Regions from separate parts of the Arthrobacter sp. 01T419 genome, predicted to be linked through region 1. Evidence: riboswitches for the same ligand, from Rfam matches in the RefSeq annotation. Region 1 holds a riboswitch; the other holds the start of a gene.
The links. Region 1 has a riboswitch for thiamine pyrophosphate ahead of thiC (phosphomethylpyrimidine synthase ThiC). Riboswitches for the same ligand answer to the same signal wherever they lie in the genome.
Positions count from the first base shown of each region.

Region 2: it holds a riboswitch for thiamine pyrophosphate, as region 1 does, so the genes downstream of both, AC1DLO_RS15595 (bifunctional hydroxymethylpyrimidine kinase/phosphomethylpyrimidine kinase) here and thiC (phosphomethylpyrimidine synthase ThiC) in region 1, are expected to answer to the same signal.

Region 1 covers NZ_JBFTQF010000001.1:14,302-25,692, reverse strand. The annotation lists gene AC1DLO_RS00140 (P-II family nitrogen regulator) at 1-122, shown strand, start outside; gene AC1DLO_RS00135 (glucose-6-phosphate dehydrogenase) at 222-1,622, opposite strand; gene ffh (signal recognition particle protein) at 1,774-3,345, shown strand; gene AC1DLO_RS00125 (alpha/beta fold hydrolase) at 3,402-4,151, shown strand; gene thiC (phosphomethylpyrimidine synthase ThiC) at 4,152-5,972, opposite strand; TPP riboswitch at 5,968-6,075, opposite strand; gene AC1DLO_RS00115 (amidohydrolase family protein) at 6,185-7,279, shown strand; gene AC1DLO_RS00110 (VOC family protein) at 7,358-8,230, shown strand; gene AC1DLO_RS00105 (hypothetical protein) at 8,308-8,751, shown strand; gene rpsP (30S ribosomal protein S16) at 8,946-9,368, shown strand; gene AC1DLO_RS00095 (RNA-binding protein) at 9,370-9,612, shown strand; gene rimM (ribosome maturation factor RimM) at 9,742-10,302, shown strand; gene trmD (tRNA (guanosine(37)-N1)-methyltransferase TrmD) at 10,303-11,148, shown strand.
Region 2 covers NZ_JBFTQF010000010.1:117,102-121,066, reverse strand. The annotation lists gene AC1DLO_RS15595 (bifunctional hydroxymethylpyrimidine kinase/phosphomethylpyrimidine kinase) at 1-1,466, opposite strand, end outside; TPP riboswitch at 1,458-1,554, opposite strand; gene AC1DLO_RS15590 (Rne/Rng family ribonuclease) at 1,715-3,965, opposite strand, start outside.

The DNA.
Region 1 (11,391 bases):
TCCTCGATGTCCTGATCGCTTCCTCCAACACGGGCCGCGCCGGCGACGGCAAGGTCTGGACCGTGGACGTCTACGAAGCTGTCCGTGTCCGCACGGGCGAACGCGGCGCAGCAGCCATCTGAAGCACCTAACGCAAAGGCGGGCCGGGTACCTGGAAAGGTACCCGGCCCGCCTTCGCGTTTGCGCTTCCGAAGTCGACCGGCCTGCTAGCCTCCGACCCCCTAGCCCACGACGGCGGTGGGCCAGTCCGCGGGACCGGCCCCACCGGCGTCGTACTCCTCAAGCGGCACCGAATCCTTGGCCCAGGCCTTGAGCACGGGCTCGACGATCCTCCAGCAGTCCACCGCGGTGTCTCCGCGGACGGAAAGCAAGGGATCGCCGGTGATGACCCCCTCCAGGACTTCTCCGTAGGGCAAGAGCTCGGAAGCATTCAGTTCAGAGTTGAGCGTTACGCGGTCAAGCGTGAAGATGTCTCCGGGACCGTTGACGTCAACGTCGAGCTGGAGTGTGTCCGGACCGAAACCGATACGCAGCTGGTTGGGGGAGTCCACGCCTTGGAACCCGGCCGGCAGATGCGGAACAGGCCGGAAGGTGATGATGGCTTCCTTGCGCATGAGTCCCAATGCCTTACCTGAGCGAAGGATGAAAGGGACTCCCTTCCAGCGCCAATTGTCGATCGACACCTCAACCTCCGCAAGCGTCTCGGTGTTCCGGGCGGGATCAACACCCTCCTCGGCGGCATAGTCCGGAACCGGATGCCCACCGCTCCGGCCGGCTTTGTACCGGGCCCTGCGGGTGGTCTTCCGGTAGGGCGCGCTGATGCTGCTCGCACGCAGCACCGTCGAGATCGCGCCCCTGAGATCGCGCTCGCCGATGGTGGCGGGGGCATCAATGGCCAGGAGTGCCATGATGTGCAGCAAATGGCTCTGGATCATGTCCTTCAGGGCACCGGCGTTGTCGTAGTAGCGGGCACGCCCTTCAAGTGCGAGGTCTTCGTCGAAAATGACCTCCACCTTTTCGATATGGTCCCGGTTCCACACGGGTTCGAGGAACCTATTGGCGAAGCGCAGGCCCAGGATGTTCAGGACGGTGGCTTTGCCGAGGAAGTGGTCCACCCGGTGGATGCGGTCTTCCGGGACCAGGGCGGCTAGGGTCTTGTTGAGTTCCCGGGCGGATTCCGGACTGGATCCGAACGGCTTCTCCATCACCAGCCGCGTCCCGGCCGGCAGATCTCCGGCGGTGAGGACTTCGCAGGCCTTTTGGCTGATGTGTGGCGGCAAGGCAAAGTAGACGGCTACCGGAGCTTCGAGTCCAGCCAACAGTGTGGCGAGTTGGCCATCGGCCGTGACATCCAGCTGATGGTATGTGGTGCTGTCCTCCATGGCCGCGACTGCTTTCTTTCCTGCGGCATCGGCGTCCTTTCCAGCCTCCTCAAAGGCGCCCTGGACCCGTTTTGTCCATTGCTCGGGGGTCCAGGGATCGGAACCCGCCCCCACAAGCTTGAGGCCTTCCGCGAGCCCGCCGGCCACAAGCCTGGCAAGGCCGGGCAACAGCAGCCGGCCTGTCAAGTCCCCCGAGGCGCCTAGGATGAGCAACGTTTTGACTGTTGTTTTGCTGGTCACTGTGCCAGCATGCCATCTTGCAGGCGCGTCTTGGTACCCTAGATAGTCGAGTCCCTCAGTTGAGTCAGATTTGTTTGGGGCAGGAATCGTCAAGATGTTGGCGCGCCGGAATGGCCGCCATTCGTAGACCATTGAAAGAAGTGCACGGCGCGTGTTCAATTCACTCTCTGACCGGTTGACAGCAACCTTCAAGAATCTCCGTGGCAAGGGTCGCCTCACCGAGGCCGACGTCGATGCCACCGTCCGGGAGATCCGCCGCGCCCTGTTGGATGCGGACGTTGCTGTTTCCGTGGTCCGCGAGTTCACGGGGCGCATCCGTGAACGTGCTCTGGGCGCCGAGGTTTCCGCGGCCCTGAACCCGAGCCAGCAGATCGTGAAGATCGTCAACGAGGAACTCGTGGAGATCCTCGGCGGCGAGACACGCCGTATCCGCCTGGCGAAGACCGGCCCCACCATCATCATGCTCGCCGGCTTGCAGGGCGCGGGCAAGACCACCCTCGCGGGCAAGCTCGCCAAGTGGCTCAAGGCCCAAGGGCACAGCCCCGTACTTGTTGCCGCCGACCTCCAGCGTCCCAACGCCGTGACGCAGCTCCAGATCGTCGGTGAACGCGCTGGCGTCCACGTCTTCGCACCGCACCCGGGCACCACATCAGACCTGGATGTTCCCACCGGCGACCCTGTCGCCGTCGCACGCGCCGGCGTCGACGAAGCCCGCCAGAAGCTGCACGACGTCGTGATCGTCGACACCGCTGGCCGCCTCGGCGTCGACGCCGAAATGATGGACCAGGCGCGCCGCATCCGCCAGGCGATCATCCCGAACGAAGTGCTGTTCGTGATCGACTCCATGATCGGCCAGGATGCGGTCAATACGGCCGTTGCGTTCGATGAAGGCGTCAACTTCACGGGCGTCGTGCTGTCAAAGCTCGACGGCGACGCCCGCGGCGGTGCCGCCCTGTCGGTCGCGTCCGTCACCGGAAAGCCGGTCATGTTCGCGTCCACCGGCGAAAGCCTCGACGACTTCGAACTGTTCCACCCGGACCGCATGGCCTCCCGCATCCTGGACATGGGTGACGTTCTCACCCTGATCGAACAGGCCGAGAAGAACTGGGACAAGGACGAAGCGGCCCGGATGGCGAAGAAGTTCGCCGATCAGGAAGACTTCACCCTGGACGACTTCCTCGCCCAGATGCAGCAGATCCGCAACATGGGTTCCATGAAGAAGATGCTCATGATGATGCCGGGTGCGCAGAACATCCGCCAGCAGCTGGAGCAGTTCGACGAGCGCGAGATCGATCGCGTGGAGGCCATCGTTCGCTCCATGACTCCGCATGAGCGCCTGGCTCCGAAGATCATCAACGGCTCCCGTCGCGCCCGCATCGCCCGAGGCTCCGGCGTGCACGTTTCCGAGGTCAACGGCCTCCTCGAGCGTTTCGCGCAGGCCCAGAAGATGATGAAGAAGCTGGCCCAGGGCGGCGGCATGCCGGGGATGCCGGGTATGCCCGGCATCGGTGGCGGTGGTTCGCGCAAGGGTGCCAAGAGCGCGCCGAAGAAGAAGGCCCGTTCCGGCAACCCCGCCAAGGCCGCCCAGGAATTGCGAGACGCCGAGAACAAGCGGGCGAAGGCTGTTCCCACCGGCGCGGCATTCGGCCAGGGTGCCGGCGACTTCGACCCCGCGCAGCTGAACCTGCCCAAGGGCTTCGACAAGTTCCTCGGCGGCAAGTAACCGTCCCCCAGCGGCCAGTGAGTTTGGTTGTCAGCCCCGTGCCATAGGCTGGATGAATGCAAAAGCAGCGCGTTGTGTTCGTCCATGGAGCAGGCACGTTCGGCGCTGCCGCTTGGCCGAAGCAACACGGGATGGCACTGGACTATGACGCGCTCTTCCTCAAACGCCACGGCTTTGACGCGCAGGCGGAGCCTTTGGAATCCGATGTCGCCGCAGATGTGGACATCGTGCTGGAATGCTTGGGAGCGAGAGAAGCCGCGTCATCCTCCGGCCCGGCCCGTGGTGGCCATGTCGTGGCGCATTCCCAAGGCGCTATCTCCGCAATGCTGGCCGCGGTGGAGAGGCCGGACCTGGTCCGCTCCCTCGTGTTGGTTGAACCGGCATGCCTTTCTTTGACGGCTGAACTGCCCGCCACTGCGGCCTACCGGGCGCTGATGGAACCCTTGTTCCGGATCCGGCACGAACTCAGCGATGACGATTACCAACGTGAGTTCGTCCGCCGGGCGTTTTCCTCCGAAGCAGCCGTCCTCAGTACCCCGGAGGCCCGGCGTACCGCCCGGCGCCTGCGGCTGCAGGCGCCACCCTGGGAGGCGCCCCTGCATATTGTCCCGGGAGTTCCTACGCTTGTCTTGACCGGTGGATGGGAACCGCTCTACGAAGAGATCGCCGGGTACCTGCAGGAAACCGGCGCCCTCCACCGCGTTGCGGCAGGAGGACACCGGCCTCATGACTCAGTTGAAGGAGACCGGATCATCCGTTCCTTCATTGCGGACGTCAGCCGCGCCGGGTCGGTCCAGGCTTCCTGATCAGTTCAGGCTTCCTGACTTCGCTCCTGAAGGAACTTCCAGCTCAGGCAGGTAGACCTTGCCGCCGGAGGCCAGGAATTCCTCGCTCTTTTCGCGCATGCCGCTGTACATTTCCGCGATGGCTGCTTGGGAATCCGCTGAACCGTATTCGTCGCGGATGTCCTGGCTGATGCGCATGGAGCAGAATTTCGGTCCGCACATGGAGCAGAAATGCGCTGTCTTGGCCGGTTCGGCAGGAAGGGTCTCGTCATGGAACGACTCCGCCGTGACTGGATCCAACGACAGTGCGAATTGGTCGCGCCAGCGGAACTCGAAGCGGGCCTTGGACAAGGCGTCGTCGCGTTCGTGGGCGCCGGGGTGTCCCTTGGCGAGGTCGGCAGCATGGGCAGCGATTTTGTACGTGATCACGCCGGTCTTGACGTCGTCCTTGTTCGGCAGGCCCAGGTGTTCCTTGGGTGTGACGTAACACAGCATCGCGGTTCCGTAGCGGGCAATCTCCGTGGCACCGATGGCCGAAGTGATGTGGTCGTAGCCCGGCGCCACGTCGGTGACGAGCGGGCCCAAGGTGTAGAAGGGCGCGCCCTTGCACAGTTCCTGCTGGCGTTCCACGTTCTCCCGCACCAAGTGGAACGGAATGTGGCCCGGCCCTTCGACCATGACCTGCACGTCAAACTCCCAGGCCCGCATGGTCAGTTCGGCCAAGGTGTCCAGCTCGGCGAACTGTGCGGCGTCGTTGGCGTCCGCCGTCGCTCCCGGGCGCAGTCCGTCGCCGAGAGAGAAGGCGACGTCGTACTTGGCGAAGATTTCGCAGAGTTCGTCGAAGTGGGTGTACAAGAAGTTTTCCTCGTGGTGGGCCAGGCACCAGCCCGCCATGATGGAGCCGCCGCGGGAAACGATGCCGGTCACGCGGTTGGCGGTGAGCGGCACGTACCGCAGCAGCACGCCGGCGTGGATGGTCATGTAGTCCACACCCTGCTCGCACTGTTCAATGACGGTGTCGCGGAAAATTTCCCACGTGAGTTTGTTGGCTTCGCCGTTGACCTTCTCCAGCGCCTGGTAGATGGGCACGGTGCCGATCGGCACGGGGGAGTTGCGGATGATCCATTCGCGGGTGGTGTGGATGTCGTCGCCCGTGGACAGGTCCATGACCGTGTCTGCGCCCCATTGCGTGGCCCACTGCAGCTTGTCCACTTCTTCGGCGATGGAACTGGTGACGGCCGAGTTGCCGATGTTGGCGTTGATCTTCACCAGGAAGGCCTTGCCGATGATCATCGGCTCGGATTCCGGGTGGTTGATGTTGTTGGGAATGATGGCCCGGCCGGCGGCGACTTCGCTGCGGACCAGTTCAACATCGCAGTTTTCGCGAAGTGCCACGAACTGCATCTCGGGCGTCACCATGCCCTGCTTGGCATAGTGCATCTGGGTGACAGTCTTGCCTTCGACGGCGCGGCGGGGCACCGGCTGTGCGCCCTTCCACTCCGCGGAGGCGGCGCCGCGGCGCACGGCCGACTTGCCGTCGTCGAGCAGGTTCCGTTCACGTCCGCTATATGCCTCGGTGTCGCCGCGCGCTTCGATCCACTCGCTGCGGAACGGCTCAAGGCCGACCACCGGATCACTCCCGGGCCCCGCGGTACGGTACACCTGGAAGGGCGCATTCGCCTCGCCGTTGGGGGACGGTTCCAGGGCGATTTCCGTGACCGGTACCCGGATTCCCGCCTCGGCATCCTCCAGGAACGCGAGGGAATGCGACTTGAGGGATTGGGTCACTTCCTGCGCTGATCCGTTTTGGGTAGGGCTCAGCTGTGTTTCTTTGGTACTCAAAGGATTACTCACTTCCTTCGCCGGCATTACCCGGACAGGTTCAACGGTCGCAGGCTGCATCAGCCCGATCTCAGCCCTTGCAAGGGCCCCCGTGTGGTCGTAGACGAAGCTACCACAGCCGTTGGTACCTACGACAGATGTGACTTAGGACAGATGTGACCCAGGACAGATGTGACCGAGCAGGCGATCGCGCCGGAGTTTAGTGTGGAAGCATGCCAGAAATCATCGAGTTCAGCGGCACCGTCCTCACAGGGCCCAGGGACGAACGGCGCGGGCTCTGGTCGGTCGACGGACGGCTGACCTTTCTGCGGCCTGCTGCCGCGCCGAGCGTTGTCCTGGACGGATGGGTGCTCCCCGGCCTTGTCGACGCCCACTGCCATGTTGGACTGGGAAAGGGCGGAGCTGTTGACGAGGAGACCGCGCGCCTTCAGGCAATGGCGGACCGGAACGCCGGGACACTTTTGATCCGCGACGCCGGCTCCGCAAGTGACACACGCTGGCTGCAGCGCCGGACGGACATGCCGAGGATCATCCGCGCGGGCCGGCACATCGCCAGGCAGCGCCGGTACATCCCCGGGCTGGCAGAGGAAGTCGAGCCGGAAGATCTGGTGGAGGCCGTACGCAAGCAGGCCCGGTCCGGAGACGGTTGGGTCAAGATCGTAGGAGACTGGATCGACCGCTCGCTCGGGGACTTGGGTCCGTCCTTTCCGGCCGCCAGCGTCAAGGACGCCGTCTCAGCCGCGCACGACGAGGGAGCTCGGGTGACGGCCCATTGCTTCGCCGAAGGAACTATCGACGACATGCTCGACGCCGGCATCGACTGCATCGAGCACGCCACCGGCCTCCTGCCGCATCACATTCCGCGGTTGCTCGACCAGGGGGTGCCGATTGTCCCGACGCTCATCAACATTGCTACCTTCCCGGTCATCGCCAAGCAGGCTGAGACAAAGTTCCCGCGCTACGCCACCCATATGACCGAGCTGTGGGAGCGTCGTTATGAGCGGGTCCGCGAGGCATTCGACGCCGGAGTGCGCGTGTATGCCGGGACTGACGCCGGCAGTGTCATCAAGCATGGCCGTATCGGCGAGGAAATCCTGGAACTACACCAGGCCGGATTGCCGACGGCCGCTGCGCTCGATGCTGCCTGCTGGTCCGCCCGCGAGTGGCTGGGTGCCGACGGCATCAGCGAAGGTGCCAATGCCGACGTCGTGCTGTACGCAAAAGATCCCCGCGCGTCCCTTGAGGTGGTGCTGGAGCCGCAAAGCACCGTGCTCAGGGGGCGCATTTCGGGAAGTGACCAGCATTAGGAATAAATTGAAGCTTCAAGTAATTTAGATAGATAGAGGTTGCCGAAGGGCGGCGCCACAAGAAGCCGGGAGTTTCACATGACCACCACATCCAGCCAGGATCTCCTTCCTGCCGAGCTCACCATGGGCACTGTCATGCTCAAGGTGGGGGACATGAAGCTCATGAGCGACTACTACCAGCGGGCACTGGGGCTGGACGTCGTCGCCGAGCAGGATGGCGGACTCTACTTCGGCAGGGTCGGCAAGCCGCTGGTTCACTTGGCTCCGGCCTCCGGCCTCCAGATCCCGGGCCGCGGCGAAGCTGGACTCTTCCACACGGCTTTGCTCTTCGAAGACCAGTCCTCGCTCGCCGCCACCGTTGCCTCCGCCGCGCAGTACGAGCCCCACGCTTTCGTCGGCAGTGCGGACCATCTGGTCAGTGAGGCCTTCTACTTCACCGATCCCGAGGGCAACGGCATCGAGCTCTACTACGACAAGCCCCGCGAAGGCTGGGAGTGGAACGGCACGTCCGTTGTCATGGACAGCCTGCCCCTCCCTCCGCAGCGCTACCTCCAGCAGTACCTGAGCGAAAAGGCGGTGACCGGCCAGCACGAGGCAGGCGCCGGCGTCGGGCATGTCCACCTCCAAGTGGGCGACGTGCAGACTGCCCACGATTTCTACGTCGGCACTTTAGGCTTCGAGAAGACCGCCGGTTGGCATGGGCAGGCCTTGTTCGTCTCCGCAGGCGGCTACCACCACCACATGGCCATGAATGTCTGGAACAGCCGCGGCGCCGGCCCGCGCAAGGACACGCTGGGCCTTGGCGAGGTTGTGATTGAAGTCCCGTCAGGGGACGACGTCGGCGCGCTCGCCGATCGCCTCAAGGTTGCCGGCATTTCGTCCCACCACACGGGCCAGGAGTTGCGCTTCGAGGATCCATGGCGCAACCGGCTGCGGGTCGCCGTCCGCTAGGCTGGAGTTTGCGGCGTGGCGCATACCTTTCGGCCACGCCGCAGCTCCGTCGGCACGAATGAATGAGGGTAGTTTCCATGGGCTTTGCTGAAATCTTTGTTGCCACCCACGATGAAGCACTCAAGAGGGCCGCCGCCCTGGAGAAGGGCAGTGACGTTTCCGGTGCTGCGGTACGGATCCCGGGAATCAGCGATTTCGAAGTAGAACAGCTCGGCGACCTCGCAGGCACTGCCGTGCACGCGGCCGGCGCCGATTACGAGTTGGCCCTGGTGGACGTCACCAGTGACGCTTTGCTGGGTGTTCCAGGGGCCATGGTGCGTGCATTGTCCGAACTTCTCAGCTACGAGACTGAGGGCGAAGGCAGTGTCCTCGACGACGTCGCCGAGCGCTGGGCAGCCCAAGAGGATATGCCCTTCGATGCCCAGCAGTCCCGCCTTTATGTGCAGCAGTTGGCGGCCCTCGCCAGCGACGTCGAGAAGGCCGAGCGCGCCGGTCTTTACGTCTGGTCAGCCGAGCAGTAATTCCGGGGTAACCCGCCACACGGGCACGTAGTTCGAAATACCGTCTGCCATCTGGCACAATGGACAGGTACTCGATCCGCGCGGCCCCTCTCTCCGTGTGTGCATCTTGTCCTTCGAACCCTCAAGTATGGCCCGCCCCACGGGTGCAGAACGACGGGCTCAACCCCGTTTCAGAAACAGGAGTGACCACAAAAGTGGCCGTAAAGATTCGCCTTAAGCGCTTTGGTAAGATGCGCGCACCGTACTACCGCATCGTCGTCATGGACTCCCGCTCCAAGCGCGATGGCCGTGCGATCGAAGAGATCGGCAAGTACCACCCCACCGAGGAGCCCTCGTACATCGAGGTTGCCTCCGAGCGGGCACAGTACTGGCTGTCCGTCGGCGCCCAGCCGACCGAGCAGGTCGCTGCGATCCTCAAGATCACCGGTGACTGGCAGAAGTTCAAGGGTCTCCCGGGCCAGGAAGGCACGCTGAAGACCAAGGTCGCCAAGCCTGCGTTCGTTGCACCGGAGAAGGGTTCCGTTATCATCCCGGAAGCCATCACCAAGAAGGCCAAGCAGTCGGAAGCAACTGAAGCTCCCGCTGACGCTGAAGCAGAGACCACCGAGGCTGAGTAAATTGCTGGCAGAAGCGCTCGAGCACCTGGTCCGGGGGATCGTTGACAGCCCTGAGGACGTCAAGGTCAGTGCCAAGAACAACCGCCGCGGGGAATCCCTCGAGGTACGTGTTCACCAGGACGACCTCGGACGGGTCATCGGACGCCAAGGCCGCACCGCACGCGCTTTGCGCACGGTGATTGCGGCATTGGCCGGCGGCGAGCAGGTCAGGGTCGACGTCGTCGACACCGACCGTCGCCGGTAACGCGCTCAGCAATACTTGTCTTAGATCCGGCCCCTTCACCAGATTATGGTGGAGGGGCCGGATTGTTTTACGACCAAACTCCAGCCTTGGTCCGAAGCCGGCCCCAGGGAAGAAATCAGAGGAATCCCCATGCAGCTCCAGGTTGCCCGAATCGGCAAGCCCCACGGAATCCGCGGCGAAGTCACCGTCCAGGTGCTCACCGACGCGCCGGGAGATCGTTTTGTCCCCGGGACCGAATTCGTGGTTGAGCCCGCAAAGGCCGGTCCTTTGACCATCAGCAGCGCCCGCTGGAACAAAGACATCCTGCTGCTCGGCTTCGAAGAGATCTCCACGCGCAACCAAGCCGAGGAAATCCGCGGCGCGAAGCTCTTCATCGAAACCGAAGAACTCGACGAGGACGACGACGAGGGCTGGTACGAGCACGAGCTCGTCGGCCTTGAGGTCCGTGTCGGCTCGCAGGCCGTGGGCAAGGTGACCGCACTCAACACCATGCCCGTCCAGGACTTGCTGGTCATTGAAAGCGCGGATGGCAAGGAAATCCTGGTGCCCTTCGTCGAGGAGATTGTGCCCGAGGTCAACGTCGAGGACGGCTACGTGTTGCTCACGCCTCCGCCGGGCCTCTTTGAGCTGAACACGGATTCATCCGCCGACGACGATGCTGAGGACTCCGAAGACAAGGACGATGCTTAGATGCGGATCGACGTCGTCAGCATCTTTCCGGAGTACCTGGCGCCCCTCGAACTTTCCCTCATAGGCAAGGCTCGTCAGGATGGGCTCCTGGAACTGAACGTCCATGACCTGCGGACTTTCACCACCGACAAGCACCGCACCGTGGACGACACTCCTTACGGCGGTGGTGCAGGAATGGTCATGAAGCCCGAGCCTTGGGCCCAGGCCTTGGAATCCATTGCCGCTGCCCGGGTTGCTGTAACCGAAAGTGGCGGCTCTGGGAGCTCGCAGGACGCGCCTGCGAAGAAGCCGGTCCTGGTTGTCCCGTCACCGGCGGGGGAGCGCTTCAACCAAGCCCTTGCCTATGAACTCGCCGAAGAAGAACAGCTCGTGTTCGCCTGCGGCCGCTATGAAGGCATTGACGAACGCGTCATTGAGTGGGCGGACGAACACTTCACGGTCCGCCCGGTCAGCTTGGGGGACTACGTCCTCAACGGCGGCGAAGTCGCGGTCCTGGCCATGGTAGAGGCGATCGGACGGCTGCTTCCAGGCGTGGTCGGCAACCCCGAATCCCTAGTGGAGGAATCCCACTCAGACGGCCTGCTGGAGTACCCGGTCTATACAAAGCCCTCATCGTGGCGCGATCGTGACGTGCCTGCCGTCCTTTTGAGTGGCAACCACGGCAAGATCGCCCAGTGGCGGCGCCACGAACAGTTCCGTCGCACGGCAGAGCGCCGTCCGGATCTCCTCGCGGAGTTCGACGCCGGCGGCCTGACTCGTGCGGACCGTACGGCCCTCGGAGAACTGGGGTACGACGTCGTCGACGGCCATTTGCGGCACCGCCCTCACGACGACGTCTCCGACTGAGCCGGCCGCCGTCGGGCAGTGTCGTCCACCCATGGACCACGAAAGTCGGACCGCATCCGCGGGATTGGCCGGAACTCCCGGGGTATGGCAGAATTAACCCTTGTGTCTACTGGGTTCGCGCCTGCCACAGGGGGAGCGTAGCCAACAGCCTGACAACCCGGAACCGCCAATCAGTGGTGGTGCTGGACTTTGAAATCTTCGGCGGTAATTTCCGGACGGCCTCGCGCCCCGGGCTTGCCCGCC
Region 2 (3,965 bases), on a different contig from region 1:
GAGAATGCTTCCATCATCGCAGCCCTCTCCCCAGGGGAAGCCGCCTGCGCAGCGGCATCCGTGATGTCGATCGCTTTGCGGGTAGCCTCGGCAAACGCCTCGTCGGCATAGGTGCGCAGCCAGTCCGCGTAAGGGTGCTCAGCCGGGGCTTCCGCCTGAAGATAGCCATGATGGAGTTGCTGTCCCACCTCGGCGTACAACCAGTAGCAGGGCAGGACAGCGGCCAGCAAAACGGCATAGCTGCCCGACGCCGATGCCGCCAGCAAGTGGTCCACATAGGCTTTGGTGACGGGTCCCTGTACTCCGCTGACCTGACGTCCACTGAGCCAGTTCCGGTGCAATTCAGACTCGACTTCAAGGCACATCTGCGCGCCGCGAGCCCAGAACAACTGTTCTGTTTCGCTCGGGGCCAGGGCGCTTGCTCGGGCCAGGACGCGGGAGTAGCCGTTGAGATAGATGGCATCCTGGGCCAAGTAATAGGCAAATTGCCCTTCGCCGAGCGCGCCGGACTGCAGGTCCCGGATGAAGACCAGGCCATAGATGGCCTCGAGCTCCGTTTGGGCGGCGTCCCACATCCTGGCGGCGAAAGCACCCGGCTGGAGGGCGTTCTGGTGCGCATGGAAGTGGTGGATCGGCCCGTTGCCGTTCCCCACTTCCAGCACTCCGGACTGGGTCAGCGCCTCCTGGAGCCAGGGCTTCACAACGTGCAGGGCCGACTCCCAATCGCCAAGCCGCGCCTTGGCCGTCGCCATCGCCGAGGACAGCGAACATCCTGTGCCATGGCTGTTGCGGGTCTCCACCCTGGGGCCGGCAAATTCCACTACGTCCTGGCTGAGGAGTCCTCCGGTGTTGACCAGCGCGTCCGGGCAGCTGGTTCCCTGCAGATGGCCGCCCTTCACCAAAACGGTGTTTCCGCAGGCTGCGGCCAAGCGCTTGCCCTGCTCCAGCGCCGATGCCCAGTCAGTGGCCTCAGGTTCGCCGAGCAGCACGGCCAATTCGGGAAGGTTGGGGGTAATCAAGTCAGCGAGGGGCAGGAGTTCCCGCAACGCGGTTTCAGCTGACTCCGCCAGGAGCCGGTCGCCGCTCGTGGCAATCATCACCGGGTCCAAAACCACGATGGCGGGGCGAACCTCGCCGAGCCAGCGGCGGACCTCGTCGATGACCGCGGCGTCGCCGAGCATGCCGATTTTGACGGCGTCGACAGCGATGTCCTCGCTGATGGCGTCCAGCTGCTGGCGTAGGAACTCCACGGGAGGCACGTGAACGGCAGTGACTCCCTGCGTGTTCTGTACCGTGAGCGCCGTGATGACCGCCATGCCGTAGCCGCCGTTGGCTGCGATGCTCTTCAGATCGGCTTGGATCCCGGCACCGCCCGAAGGATCGGAACCGGCAATGCTGAGGACCCTGGGAACGGCGCGGCGGACGGTATTGAGCGGGTAGACAGCTGAATGCGCTGGAACAGTCATGCGAGACATCCCTTCGCCGGTGCTAACCGGACAGGTTCAACGGGTCTGGTCTCAGCCGGCTTGGTGCGCGGCACCCCGTGTCAGTCCCCTAGCTTAACCCGGATCACTCCTGCACTAGTGAAATGGACCGGTCATAATGTCTGGCGAAATCGATTACTGGACCGGAGGCTTCAGCGGTCCGGGAACGCCGAAGCCCCGGCACCTTCCATTGGAGTAGAAGGTGCCGGGGCTTCGGACAGGGACTGTTTCTAGAGCTCGGACTTGGGGACGCCGACACCGAGGATGATCGGCTCGGCTGCTGTAGTCGTTTTGGCTGGGGCAGCGGCTGGCGCCTTAGCCTCGTGCGCAGTTCCACCCGAGGCAGCCGCGGCGACCTCGTGGTGCTCCACGTTGGTGGCGTTGGCAGCACCCTGTGCCCGGCTGGCACTACGGTTGCGCCGGCCACGGCGCCCGCGCGTTCCGGACTCCGGGGATTCCCCGGCTTCCCCGGCGGACAGCCCTGCCGGAGATTCCTGGGTTCCCGTCGCCTTCGCCTCGGTATCAGGAGCCTCGCCGAGGCCCGCAAACGCCTGTGCCAACAGATCCAGGCTCATGGCAGGCGCCCCATTCGCCGGCTCTTCGTGGTGAACGAAGGGCAACGCGACCTCTTCGCCGCCGAACCGCAGCACCGGCTTAGAGCGCTCCTCAGTAACTGAACCGGAGGCCTCCTTGGCGACAGCTGCGATCACGGGAGCCTGAACGGGAGCTGCCTCGGCCGCGGGGGCAGCTCCGGCCTCGGGCGTGCCTGCCAACGATTCCGCGGCGTGGTGGAGCTCGTCGTCGTGCAAGTGGGCGGCGTGGGCCGCGGCGGCGATGGTGGCAAGTGCTGCGCGGGTGGCTGCCTGGCGGCTTGGATCAGTGGATTCCACGGTGTGGACCGGCACAGGAGGGGTGATCGGGAGCTCAGTGGTCCCTTGCCCCGCGCCCCTGCCACGGCGGCGCTTGCGCTGCTCCGGACGGGTGGCCGGCTGTGATTCGGTACGCGGGTGGTGATGCTCGGCGGCCACAACGTTGGCCCGACGGTGCTCCACTGGCTCGTCATGGGTGACGATTCCGCGTCCCGCACACGTTTCGCACTGCTCGCCGAAGACCTCAAGCAGGCCGGTGCCCATGCGCTTGCGGGTCATCTGGACTAGGCCAAGAGAGGTCACTTCGGCAACTTGGTGCTTGGTGCGGTCCCGGCCAAGGCACTCGACCAAGCGGCGCAACACGAGATCGCGGTTGGATTCGAGGACCATGTCGATGAAGTCGATGACGATGATTCCGCCGATGTCACGCAAACGCAGCTGGCGGACCACTTCTTCGGCAGCCTCAAGATTGTTCTTGGTGACGGTCTCCTCGAGGTTACCGCCGCTGCCGGTGAACTTCCCGGTATTGACGTCAACAACCGTCATGGCCTCGGTACGGTCGATCACGAGCGAACCACCGGAGGGCAGGAAGACCTTGCGATCCAACGCCTTGTGAATCTGCTCGTCCACACGCCATGCCGAGAAGATGTCCTGATCGGAGGTCCACTTCTCGAGGCGGCCCACCAGATCCGGCGCTACATAGGTGACGTATGCCTCGATGGTGTCCCAGGCTTCGTCGCCGGAGACGATGAGCTTGGAGAAGTCCTCGTTGAAGACGTCACGCACAACCTTGATGGTGAGGTCCGGTTCGCCGTACAACAGTTCCGGCGCGAGGATCTTGGTGGAGGTGGACTGGCTTTCGATCCCTTCCCACTGGGCACGCAGGCGGTTGATATCGTGCGTCAGCTCCTCCTCGGAAGCGCCCTCGGCCGCGGTCCGGACAATAACGCCCGCATTGTCCGGGAGGCGATCCTTAAGGATCCGCTTCAGACGGTTGCGCTCGACGTCGGGAAGCTTGCGGGAGATACCGGTCATGGAACCACCAGGCACGTACACGAGGTAACGGCCCGGGAGCGAAATCTGGCTCGTCAGGCGCGCACCCTTGTGGCCCACCGGGTCTTTGGTGACCTGTACCAACACGGAATCGCCCGATTTCAGGGCGTTCTCAATGCGGCGCGGCTTGCCTTCCAAAGTGACGGCATCCCAATTGACTTCACCGGCGTACAGCACGGCGTTGCGGCCGCGTCCGATGTCGACGAATGCGGCTTCCATCGACGGCAGTACATTCTGGACCTTGCCCAGGTAGACGTTGCCGATCAGCGAATCCTGCTGCGTCTTGGACACGAAGTGCTCCGCAAGCACGCCGTCTTCCAGCACGCCGATCTGGATCCTGTCGTCGCGCTGACGAACAATCATCTGGCGGTCCACCGACTCACGACGAGCAAGGAACTCGGCCTCCGTGATGACCTGGCGGCGCCGGCCGGTTTCGCGGGACTCGCGGCGGCGCTGCTTCTTGGCCTCAAGGCGCGTGGAACCCTTGACACTGGTAACGCGGTCAGAGCTGGTGCTCGACTCCACGTGTGCGCGGGGAGCTCGGACACGTGTCACCGTG